2 regions of the Klebsiella sp. RIT-PI-d genome follow, and region 1 is predicted to be linked to the other one. Evidence: riboswitches for the same ligand, from Rfam matches in the RefSeq annotation. Region 1 holds a riboswitch; the other holds the start of a gene.
What was found. Region 1 has a riboswitch for thiamine pyrophosphate ahead of thiB (thiamine ABC transporter substrate binding subunit). Riboswitches for the same ligand answer to the same signal wherever they lie in the genome.
Positions count from the first base shown of each region.

Region 1 (7,705 bases):
GATAAAAGGGCAGCGTACGGAAATCGTCATTACCAAACAGGGCCACCACGCCAAAATCGCCAATCGACAGTACGCAGGCAAAGGCCAGCGCCTGCGCCAGAGGACGGCGAAGAGCACGGAATTCCAGCACTTTCAGCCGGTTAAATCCTTCTATTCCCAGCGACTGGCATAAAAAGGTGTAACGTGCCGTGATGTCGCGCATCGGATTTTCCAGCACCTTTAATGCATAGGGAATGGCCATCAGCGCATTGGTGAAAATCACGATACCGTCGGCGGACTGCGGTAACCCCACGCTGTTATTGAGCAATAGAAAAAAGCCGGTGGCCAGCACGATACCGGGCATGGCGAGAATTAACATACCGGACAGCTCCATTGCCTGGCCTGCCAGCGGGTGGGCGCGGGCGCGAAGTTCCCGGCTGCTCCACAGCAGCATCATGGTCAGCACCACGCACAGTACGCCTGCGGCGAGAGCAATCCGCAACGAGGTCCACAGCGCCTGCCACATCGCAGGTTGTCGCAGGACAGCGGGCAGATCGCGGTTTATCCCCTCAACGATCACCGCCAGCAGCGGCGGCAGTAACAGTAGCAGAGCGCAGACGATGAGTAACGTGTCGGCTAATCGACTCCAGCGCCGATCATCAGGATCGCGCCAGCCAGTAAGTTGAGTATTACCGACGACAATTGCTTTACTCAGACGCTGGCTGAGAAGCACCAGACCGAGACAGCACATCATCTGGATCACGGCCAGCATCGCCGCACGGCCCGGATCATAATCAAAATTGAGTGCCTGATAGATAGCCAGTTCAATGGTTGTGGCCTGCGGCCCGCCACCCAGCGACAGTACGGTGGCAAAACTGGCAAAACAGAGCATAAAAATCAGCGCAGCGACCGGGGGGATTTGTCGGCGTAGCCACGGCCATTCGATAAAGCGGAAGAAATCGACGCCGCGCATGCCCAGCTGCGCCGCCAGCTGCCGCTGTTCGCCGGGGATCTGCTCCAGCACCTGGAGCAACAGACGCGTGGCCATCGGCAAATTAAAAAAGATGTGCGCCAGCAAAATGCCCTGTAAGCCATACGGTGAGAAGGTCCATTCTACGCCGAGTAGCTGGCACAGCGAGGCCAGCCATCCGTGGCGGCCATACACGCTGAGAATGCCAAATACGGCTACCAGCACCGGCAGGATCAGCGTCATTGCGCATAGCCGCAGCATAATTAGCCTGCCGGGAAAACGTCGGCGATACAGCGCGCGGGCGAGAAAAATTGCCGGAACGACAGAGAATAGCGCCGACAAAAAGGCCTGGCAGAAAGAAAAGCGCACCACATGCCATAGATAGCTGTCCTGAAGCAGAGCGCCCCATGCCGCCTGCGGTGCGCTGGCCCATAACGCCAGAAACGCCGCCATCGCCACCGCCACCATCAGGGTGGCGGCAGTAAGGCCAGGGATCAGCCAGCCGGCAATTAACGGCTGACGGCGCGTTGCCATTCGCTAATCCACTGCGCACGTTGCTGGGCGACGTCATGTGAGGAAAATTGCAGCGTGGTTTTCGGTTTTGTCAGATCCGCAAACCCCTCCGGTAAGGTCACATCGGTGACCGGATACATCCAGTTGCCGGTAGGGATGGTTTTCTGGAACGCCGGAGAAACCATAAAGGCGAGGAATTTTTTTGCCAGCTCCGGCTGCTTGCTGGAGGCGGTACGCGCCGCAACCTCAACTTGCAGATAGTGACCTTCTGCAAAGTCAGCCGCCGCGTACTGCGATTTTTTCTCTTCAATGATGTGGTAGGCCGGAGACGTGGTATAGCTCAGTACCAGATCGCTCTCGCCTTTTAAAAACAGCCCGTACGCCTCGCTCCAGCCTTTGGTCACGGTGACCGTTTTGGCTGCCAGCTTCTGCCAGGCCGCCGGCGTTTTATCGCCATAGACTTTTTGCATCCACATTAGCAGGCCTAAACCCGGCGTGCTGGTGCGCGGATCTTCATAGATGACCTTCCATTTCTGATCGCTTTCAACCAGTTCTTTCAGGCTTTTTGGCGGGTTTTTGAGTTTGGTTTTGTCATAGACGAAGGCGAAGTAACCGTAGTCGAAGGGGACAAACGTATCGTTAGTCCAGCCGCCGGGCACGTTTACCGCGCCGGTGGGAACATCGCTTTTGGCGAACAGATGCGTTTGCATGGCCGCTTCCAGCAGGTTGTTATCAAGGCCAAGAACCACATCAGCCTTGCTGTTTTTACCTTCCATGCGCAGCCGGTTGAGCAGCGAAACGCCGTCTTCCAGCGCCACGAATTTCAGTTCACAATCGCAACTGGCTTCAAACGCCTTTTTGACAACCGGCCCTGGTCCCCAGTCGGCAGAGAACGAGTCATAGGTGTATACCGTCAGAACGGGTTTAGCGAAGACGGGCGCAGCAACCAGCGCCAATAACGGCAGATATTTTTTTAACACTTTGCACCTCAATAAATGGGTGGCAAAGGATTTTGAGCACCAGCCTCAAATCCCTTCGCCGGCATTATCCGGATCAGGTTCGACGGGTATTTTCTCAGCTTTATCAGCACCCCGTTGAGAACGTTAACAGTGTAATAACTTTACCCGCTTTCTGAAAGCATTAAGGTTCCGGCGGTGCAAACCATGCGGATTTGAAGTCAAACCAGCCCAGCGTATTCATGCGCAGACCGCGCATACTGCGTTGCCCGTGAAGGATCAGCCAGTGATGGATCAACGGGACGATGTGCTGATGAATCTGAAGCTGCTGGCTCCAGGTCGCCGGATCGAGTTCGCCTGCCCGCCAGCGACAAGCATCTCCCTCCCAGTCGGCCGGGATACAGTGGCGGATCAGTGGGACCTCATAAAGGTAGGCGAACAAAGAGAAATCAAGGGGCAGGGTAAAATTGGCGCTGTTAAGCCAGACGTCGCTCACCACTTCGCCGCGATGCCACTCTTCATATTCCAGCTCTTTAATGTCCAGCTTTACCTGATGCTCTGCCAGCAGGGCCTTCATGATGCCGCCCATCATCCGGTGCTCCACATGATCCTGATAATAGGTCAATGTAACGGTTTCCAGACCCGCAGGTTTTTCACAGGTGCGGCTCTGGCTGTGATGCCAGCGTGGCAGCAGTCCATAAGCCGGAAACCAGGTACTCTGGTAATGGGGACCCGCGTGATAGAGCATATTGGCTGGCTGGAAAATATGACTGAGCCACTGGCGGACCGCCGGATTGCTGCCGAGCGGGCTACGAGCGTCAAACAGCAGATAGTAGCAGCCCTCCTCAAGACGGCTTTCGACCGCTTTTTCGCTATGCGTGGTGCCCTGAAGCGTCAGGCCGCCGTTCGGCTCCTCCCCGATTTCCGGCAGTACCCATACATTTACCTCATCAATCAGCGCCCGATAGCCAAAATAATCATCGAACGCGTGGATCTTGAGCTGATTCTGATTATTGCGCCCGACGGCATAAGGGCCGGTGCCCACTGGCTGTCTGGCAAACTGATTCATCGTTTCCCACTCTCGCGGCAGGATCATCGTCGCGGTATGGCCCAACAGCCAGGGAAGCCAGTTATCTGGCTGAGTGAGGTGGATATCCAGCGTCCACGGGGTCGGAGAATGAATAGTCACTATGTGCGAAAACAACGGCAGGGCGTTAATCCGCTGCAAAGAGGTAATAATATCGTCCATTTCCAGCTCGCGACCGTGATGGAAATGAATGCCTGGACGCACGAAAAATCGCCAGTGGAGGGCGGAGATTTGCTGCCAGTGGTGGGCAATATCGGCTTCCAGTTCCCCATTTTCCTCATTTACCCGGGTCAGGGAACTGAATATCTGCCTGGCCATGTGAATTTCTGAGCGGCGCAGGGCGGTGCCGGGCAGCAGGCTCTTTAACGGCCGATAATACAGAATGCGTAAAATATGCCGCCCCTGCCGGAAACTACGGCCCAGATGAGACACCAGCATCTGGCGTACCGTGGCTTTATCGCCCACCAGTTGTACCAGTTGATCGATGCGGTCTTGCTCCAGCAGATCTTCTGCACGCTGCTGCTGAAGTGCCAGTCCTGTATAGAGAAACGTCAGGCGCGAGCGTTTACCGCGTCCCGCTTCAGCTTCCCACGTCAACCAGCCGCGCGCCTGCATGGTATTCAGCAGGGTACGCATATGGCGACGTGAACAGTTCAGTAATTCAGCCAGCTCATGCAGCGTCGTCGCCTGAGGTTTGCCGTCGCAGCATTGCCACAGGCGGATGAATTGTTGTTGCAGACGGCCAGATGACATAAAAGAGGAACTCCTGCTCAAAACCCAGCAATTTATTTATCCCTATATTAAGCCAATAATCATTAGCGATGAAGCAAGGAGGTGGATTATGCAGAAGTCATTCATTCGTCAGTTTTACCTGAGCTATTTCATTGCCACACAGGATGTGTGCTGGCTGGCCCGCCAGAGTGCACGGCAGCGATACGCATTGCTGGAAGAATTGATGCAGTGGGACGTTACAAACCCTGTCTCTGATCCCGTTCATCGTCAGGAGAAAACATCGCCTGAACGATGAGCAGATACCGACTTGCAGATATCATGTGTGACTGAGAATTGGTGTAAAATCACCCGCCAGCAGATTCTTTCTGCTGGCTTTTTTCGTGTTCATTTTGCTTCAGTTGATAAAGGACGCTTCATGCTCTGGGTAATGACGATGGCTCGGCGGTTTAACGGTGTCTATACCGCATTCATGATCGTAGCATTTATGATGGGCATCGCGGGGGCGCTACAGGCACCCACGCTAAGTCTTTTTCTCAGCCGTGAAGTGGGCGCGGAGCCGTTCTGGGTTGGGCTTTTTTACACCGTTAATGCAATCAGCGGAATTGCGATCAGCCTGCTGCTGGCAAAACGCTCCGACAGCCGGGGCGACAGGCGTCGGTTAATTATGTTTTGCTGCCTGATGGCGGTGGGCAACGCACTCTTATTCGCCTTTAATCGACACTATCTCACCCTTATAACCTGTGGCGTGCTGTTGGCTTCGCTGGCCAATACCGCCATGCCGCAACTTTTTGCCCTGGCGCGCGAATATGCCGACAACTCGGCGCGTGAAGTGGTGATGTTCAGCTCAATTATGCGCGCGCAGCTTTCCCTGGCATGGGTTATCGGGCCGCCGCTGGCCTTTATGCTGGCGCTGAATTACGGTTTTACCGTCATGTTTACGGTGGCCGCCGGCATTTTTTTAATTAGCCTGCTGCTGATTGCGCTGATCCTTCCGTCGGTTGCGAGGATTGAACAATCCCCGGAGGTAGCGATAACCCAGGTAAGCGGCTGGCAGAATAGTAATGTGCGCATGCTGTTCATTGCCTCGACGCTAATGTGGACCTGCAACACGATGTATATCATCGACATGCCGCTGTGGATAAGCCAGGATTTAGGCCTGCCGGACAAGCTTGCCGGGATCTTAATGGGCACCGCCGCCGGGCTGGAGATCCCGGCAATGATCCTCGCGGGCTTTTATGTCAAACGTTTCGGTAAACGCAAAATGATGATCCTTGCCGTGACGGCGGGCGTGCTGTTTTATGCCGGGCTTACTGTCTTCCATAGTCAGCAGGCGCTCCTGATCCTGCAACTTTTTAATGCTGTATTTATCGGGATCGTCGCCGGAATTGGCATGTTATGGTTTCAGGATTTGATGCCGGGCCGGGCAGGATCGGCCACAACATTATTTACCAACAGCATTTCGACGGGGGTGATCCTTGCGGGTGTGCTTCAGGGGGCGCTGGCGCAAGGCTATGGACATGGGGCGGTATACTGGACGATTACTGCGATCTCGCTCATTACACTCGTTATTACCAGCCGCGTAAAGGAAGGGGCAACGCGACCGGGTAAGATCGGGCTTGCTGATTAAACTGCCAGGGGGATCGGTTGAGCTCGTTGCTCACTTTTAGGATGATAAAGGTCCCATCCTCGTAATGAAAAAACCGTATCATGAGAAACGAGCCTGCCTCCTAAAGAGAATGAAACATTCTTTTTAATACTCTCTTCGTGACGATGACGATAGATCCATCTGAGCTCATGAGCGGTAATTGCATCACCATGATTTTCATCATCTTTAGTGGCAATTTCCGGAATCGAATCAATTAGCTTATCAACACAAAAAATGACTCCACGTTGTCTGACTTTTGTCTGAAATTCCAGTCCGGCCTTACTGGTTTTTGTCCATTTATCCGTTGCGGAAAGCGTAGAAAATTGCTCACTTGTAACATCGTATCGCGGGTGCGTGGCGAGAAATTCCTTAAATGACAGGCCGCGTTCAGGATCGCTCAGTGTTCGTTTTATAACAGCGTCAGAACTATATTTCTCAGGGCTGTAGCGATCCCATACAGCATTAGTCAGAGTATTTTGTATAATAATTTCGTTGCGGGTTGCGCCACCAACAGTATGAATACCGTTGTATACTTTATTTCTTGGGGAATGGAGACCATACAATATATCTCCGGATTTAAAAGATAACGATGATTCCATTGACAAACCATTAAAACTAACATCTGGACGAGTATAACATCTCGGGTTTATATTTATTCTTGCTGTATGGATCCTCACTCCTGGTGGCAGTTCTTCAGGCTCAACGCTCCAGTTATCATATGCCTGACTATGAATATTTATGTCCATCAGCGTTCCCGGCAGCTTCGTTGGTAGTACCAAATTAGTGCAGTTCCAGATATTCAGTGACTTAAGATTTTCAGGCAGGTTGCAGGATTGAGGAGTATCAAAATCTAATAATTCCAGATTTAATGACTCTACACTCTTGGGTAAAGAAGGGCATGTTGAGATACTAAGGTGTTTAATAAGAGATAGCTTTAATAACCCCTCCGGCAATTCAGGGATATAATCATGGTTAGGTTTTTCTGAATGATTACTGGCAAGTCTACCGCAAATAGTTAATTTTTTTAAGTTTTTCGGTAACTCATTAATAATGAGATCAGAGCAATTATCTGCTTTTAATTCTTTTAAATGCGATAGTGTTGAAATATTTAATTTCCCTTCGACTTTTTTCATAGATAAAGTTAACAGATTTGCAGGGAATTCTGACAACGTAGTTTTGTAAAGAGAAAGATGGGGCAGTCCTTCAGGCAGTTTCGGAACATTATGAACATTTCTTAAAGTAAGGGCTTGCAGACCATCAGGCAATTTCATATTTCCTGTATTGGGACAGTCTTCTATAGTTAAGTTTGTTACCGCAGAAAGCGATGGCAAAGATGTTAGTTTTTTTGCGCCGAATATCATTACGCATTTAATATCTTCAGGAAGTTCGGGGAGTGATGATATATTTTGCATGTAACAATCGTTTAATATCAGTGTGCCTGTATAGCGCGCCTCATTGATGAGATCGGCAATGATTTTTCTGTTTTCTCCCACAGGGGCATTAGCCAACCACTGTTCAACGGACTGGACTGGCGAGACAGTAATAGTATCAATTATCATATTATAAGAGTGTTGCAGTGCGTTCATAATTCTGAGCATATAATATATCCTGCTTACTATATAGAAATTAAAAGGAGTTAGAATATTTTTAGGCACTGTAAACACCATGAGGTTGTTTGTAAATGACCACGCCTGGTATTGAGCGATTTTTGAAATTTGATCTAAATTTTAATGTAGTTTTTGCGGATAATATTATTTCAGCACTATCAATGCTTCATGGTAGCGGATATGAAGCGATTATCACAATTCCTCTATTGCTTTTAC
Region 1 is NZ_LGIT01000017.1:197,958-205,662, forward strand. It holds gene thiP (thiamine/thiamine pyrophosphate ABC transporter permease ThiP) at 1-1,483, opposite strand, end outside; gene thiB (thiamine ABC transporter substrate binding subunit) at 1,459-2,442, opposite strand; TPP riboswitch at 2,475-2,566, opposite strand; gene sgrR (HTH-type transcriptional regulator SgrR) at 2,603-4,258, opposite strand; gene sgrT (glucose uptake inhibitor SgrT) at 4,347-4,532, shown strand; gene AC791_RS18300 (sugar efflux transporter) at 4,653-5,864, shown strand; gene AC791_RS20240 (hypothetical protein) at 5,861-7,480, opposite strand; gene AC791_RS18310 (hypothetical protein) at 7,564-7,705, shown strand, end outside.

Region 2 (3,437 bases), on a different contig from region 1:
CAGGTGTCAAAAATCATCACTGATTGTGCGCCTGCGCGGATTTGCGCGTTCAGATACAGCGTGACGCTTTTCGCCAGCTTCTCCAGCAGCGTGTGCAGGGTTTGTGGCTCGGCATACATCATCTTTTTGATGACGGTAAACGCTTTGCTACTGCCGCCTTCGACCATATAGGTCGCCAGCGTCCATGGGCTGCCGGAGAATCCAATCAGCGGCACCTCGCCTTTTAGTTCACGACGGATCGTGCGCACGGCGTTCATTACATAGCCCAGTTCCATTTCAGGATCGGGGATGGGCAGTTTATCGACATCGGCTTTACAGGTAATGGGAGAGGTAAAGCGCGGGCCTTCGCCCGTTTCGAAGTAAAGCCCCAGTCCCATAGCATCCGGAATGGTCAGGATGTCCGAGAAGAGGATCGCCGCATCCAGCGCGTAGCGGCGCAGCGGTTGTAAGGTAACTTCGCACGCCAGCTCGGCATTTTTACACAGCGACATGAAATCACCCGCCTGAGCGCGTGTCGCTTTATATTCCGGCAAATAACGCCCGGCCTGCCTCATCATCCAGACAGGGGTGACATCTACAGGCTGACGCTGTAGCGCGCGCAGGTAACGATCGTTCTTCAATTCGGTCATCATGATTTCCTTTTACGTTTGCCCGACAGTATATAAGAAATTACGCGTCATCTGCCCGACACAATGCCACGGTATCTTCAATCAGGCGTCGTGCAACGGTTCCTGGCTCCGGTAACAAAGGCAGGTTATCGTAGCGATACCAGCCCGCATCCAGCAGTTCTTTGGTATCAATGACAATGTCGCCGCTGTCGTACTCCGCCATAAACGCGGTCATCAGCGACTGCGGAAAAGGCCACGGCTGAGAGGTTACATAGCGCACATTCTTCACGGTGATACCGCTCTCTTCCATCACTTCACGGGCGACGGTTTGCTCGAGCGTTTCGCCCACTTCGGTAAATCCGGCCAGTACGGTGTAAACACCGTTACGATGCCGCGTATGCTGGGCCAGCAGGATGGAATCTCCACGACGAATAGCGACAATAATGCACGGTGCTATCTGCGGGTAATAACGTTCACGGCAGTGGCTACACAGCATCGCCCATTCGGTCTTACTGGGGTGCATAGGATGGCCACAATAGCCGCAGAATTGGTGAGAGCGGTAAAATTCGGCAAGCTGGACGCCACGGCCGGCAAGCTGAAATAAACCGGCCTCCTGGGTGAGAAGCTGGCGCACCGATCCCATCTCCCGATGACGAGGCTGCCGGACCAGCCAGACCGGCTCGCCCTGCCATTCGCCAATATGCATTGCGCTCTGGCCCACAAGATCAAAATTTCCTGCCTCACCATGTGGTAATTCTCCGGCGGGCAGCCATAATTTTTGTTCATGGCTGACTATCCACCAGCCGCGATCTGACTTATCTATAATATGGACCATAATCACTTGCACAACCTTAGCTTCACTGGCATGTTGATAACAATATTTTTACATTTTTAGTGAACAATTTTTCTAATCTTAATTTTATGGGGTCATTTATGCTAAACCACCTGGAAAGACTGACGGAGCGCGTTGGAGGAAGTAATGAACTCGTCGATCGCTGGCTACAGGTGCGCAAGCAGCTGTTAGTGACTTACTACAATCTTGTTGGTCTTAAGCCTGGCAAAGAATCGGTAACCCAGCTTGATGAGACAGCACTCGACAACTTCTGTCATAACCTGGTTGAGTATCTTTCAGCCGGTCATTTTAGTATTTATGAACGCATTATTAGCGGAATGGAAGGGGTAAGCCCACTTATCGCCGCCACTAAAATTTACCCATTGCTGGAAGAAAATACAGAAACCATCATGGGCTACTATGATTCCAGCCTGGAAAACGCCATCGACCATGATAACTATCTTGAATTTCAGCAGGCACTTTCCGGGATCGGCGAATCGCTTGCTGCCCGCTTTACCCTGGAAGACAAGTTGATCCAGCTGGCCTTCGATAACAATCTCAAAGAAAGCGCCAACGACGAAACGAATATTGCGCGCCCGGCTTGAGTTATTAATTTTTAGCGCGTAAGTTAACCCTATTGCCCCTCTTACGAGGGGTTACATCTTGTCGGAGTGCCCTGTGCGAAAGCACTGGCTGAGACCGTTAATTCGGGATCCGCGGAACCTGATCAGGCTAATACCTGCGAAGGGAACAAGAGTAATTCTGCTGTTGACGCAGCCGTTACAGGCAAAGTCTATCCATTACTCCATCCGTCGTCTGACAAGCCATCTCCTTACTTTCTGGAATGAGCTATGTCTGCATCTACATTAACCCGTCGCGAACAACGCGAACACGCCCAACACTTTATCAACACGCTGGAAGGCACGGCGTTCCCTAATTCAACGCGTATTTATATCACCGGCTCCCGACCTGACCTGCGTGTTCCGATGCGGGAAATCCAGCTTAGCCCGACGCTTATCGGCGGCAGCAAAGACCAGCCGCAAGTTGAACAAAATGAGGCCGTACCGGTGTATGACACGTCTGGCCCGTATGGCGATCCGCAGATAAAAATCGATGTTCAGCAGGGGCTGGCAAAATTGCGTCAGGCCTGGATTGATGAGCGTCATAACTGCGAAGACTTAACCGATCGTAGCTCGACGTATACCAAAGCACGACTGGCCGATGATGGCCTGGATCATCTGCGCTTTACCGGTCTTTTAACCCCAAAACGGGCTAAACCTGGAAAACGTGTCACCCAGCTGCATTATGCGCGCCAGGGCATTGTCACGCCGGAAATGGAGTTTATCGCCATTCGTGAAAATATGGGCCGGGAGCGTATTCGCAGTGAAGTACTGCGCCAGCAGCATCCAGGCTACGGTTTTGGCGCCTCTCTGCCAGAAAATATTACGCCAGAATTTGTGCGTGATGAAGTGGCCGCCGGACGCGCCATTATTCCTGCCAACATTAATCATCCAGAATCCGAACCCATGATTATCGGGCGTAACTTCCTGGTCAAAGTGAACGCCAATATCGGCAATTCGGCAGTGACGTCGTCAATTGAAGAAGAAGTGGAAAAGCTGGTGTGGTCAACGCGCTGGGGGGCGGATACGATCATGGATCTCTCTACCGGACGCTATATCCATGAGACCCGTGAATGGATCCTGCGTAATAGCCCGGTGCCTGTCGGCACGGTGCCAATCTATCAGGCACTGGAGAAGGTCAATGGTATCGCGGAAGCGCTGACCTGGGATGCGTTTCGCGATACGCTGCTGGAGCAGGCCGAACAGGGCGTGGATTATTTCACCATCCACGCCGGTGTCCTGCTGCGCTACGTGCCGATGACGGCCAAACGTCTGACCGGTATTGTCTCGCGCGGCGGCTCCATCATGGCGAAATGGTGCCTGTCTCATCATCAGGAAAACTTCCTCTACGAACGCTTTCGTGACATCTGCGAAATC
Region 2 is NZ_LGIT01000019.1:6,484-9,920, forward strand. It holds gene hemE (uroporphyrinogen decarboxylase) at 1-629, opposite strand, end outside; gene nudC (NAD(+) diphosphatase) at 670-1,443, opposite strand; gene AC791_RS19310 (Rsd/AlgQ family anti-sigma factor) at 1,542-2,045, shown strand; TPP riboswitch at 2,098-2,207, shown strand; gene thiC (phosphomethylpyrimidine synthase ThiC) at 2,292-3,437, shown strand, end outside.
Region 2: it holds a riboswitch for thiamine pyrophosphate, as region 1 does, so the genes downstream of both, thiC (phosphomethylpyrimidine synthase ThiC) here and thiB (thiamine ABC transporter substrate binding subunit) in region 1, are expected to answer to the same signal.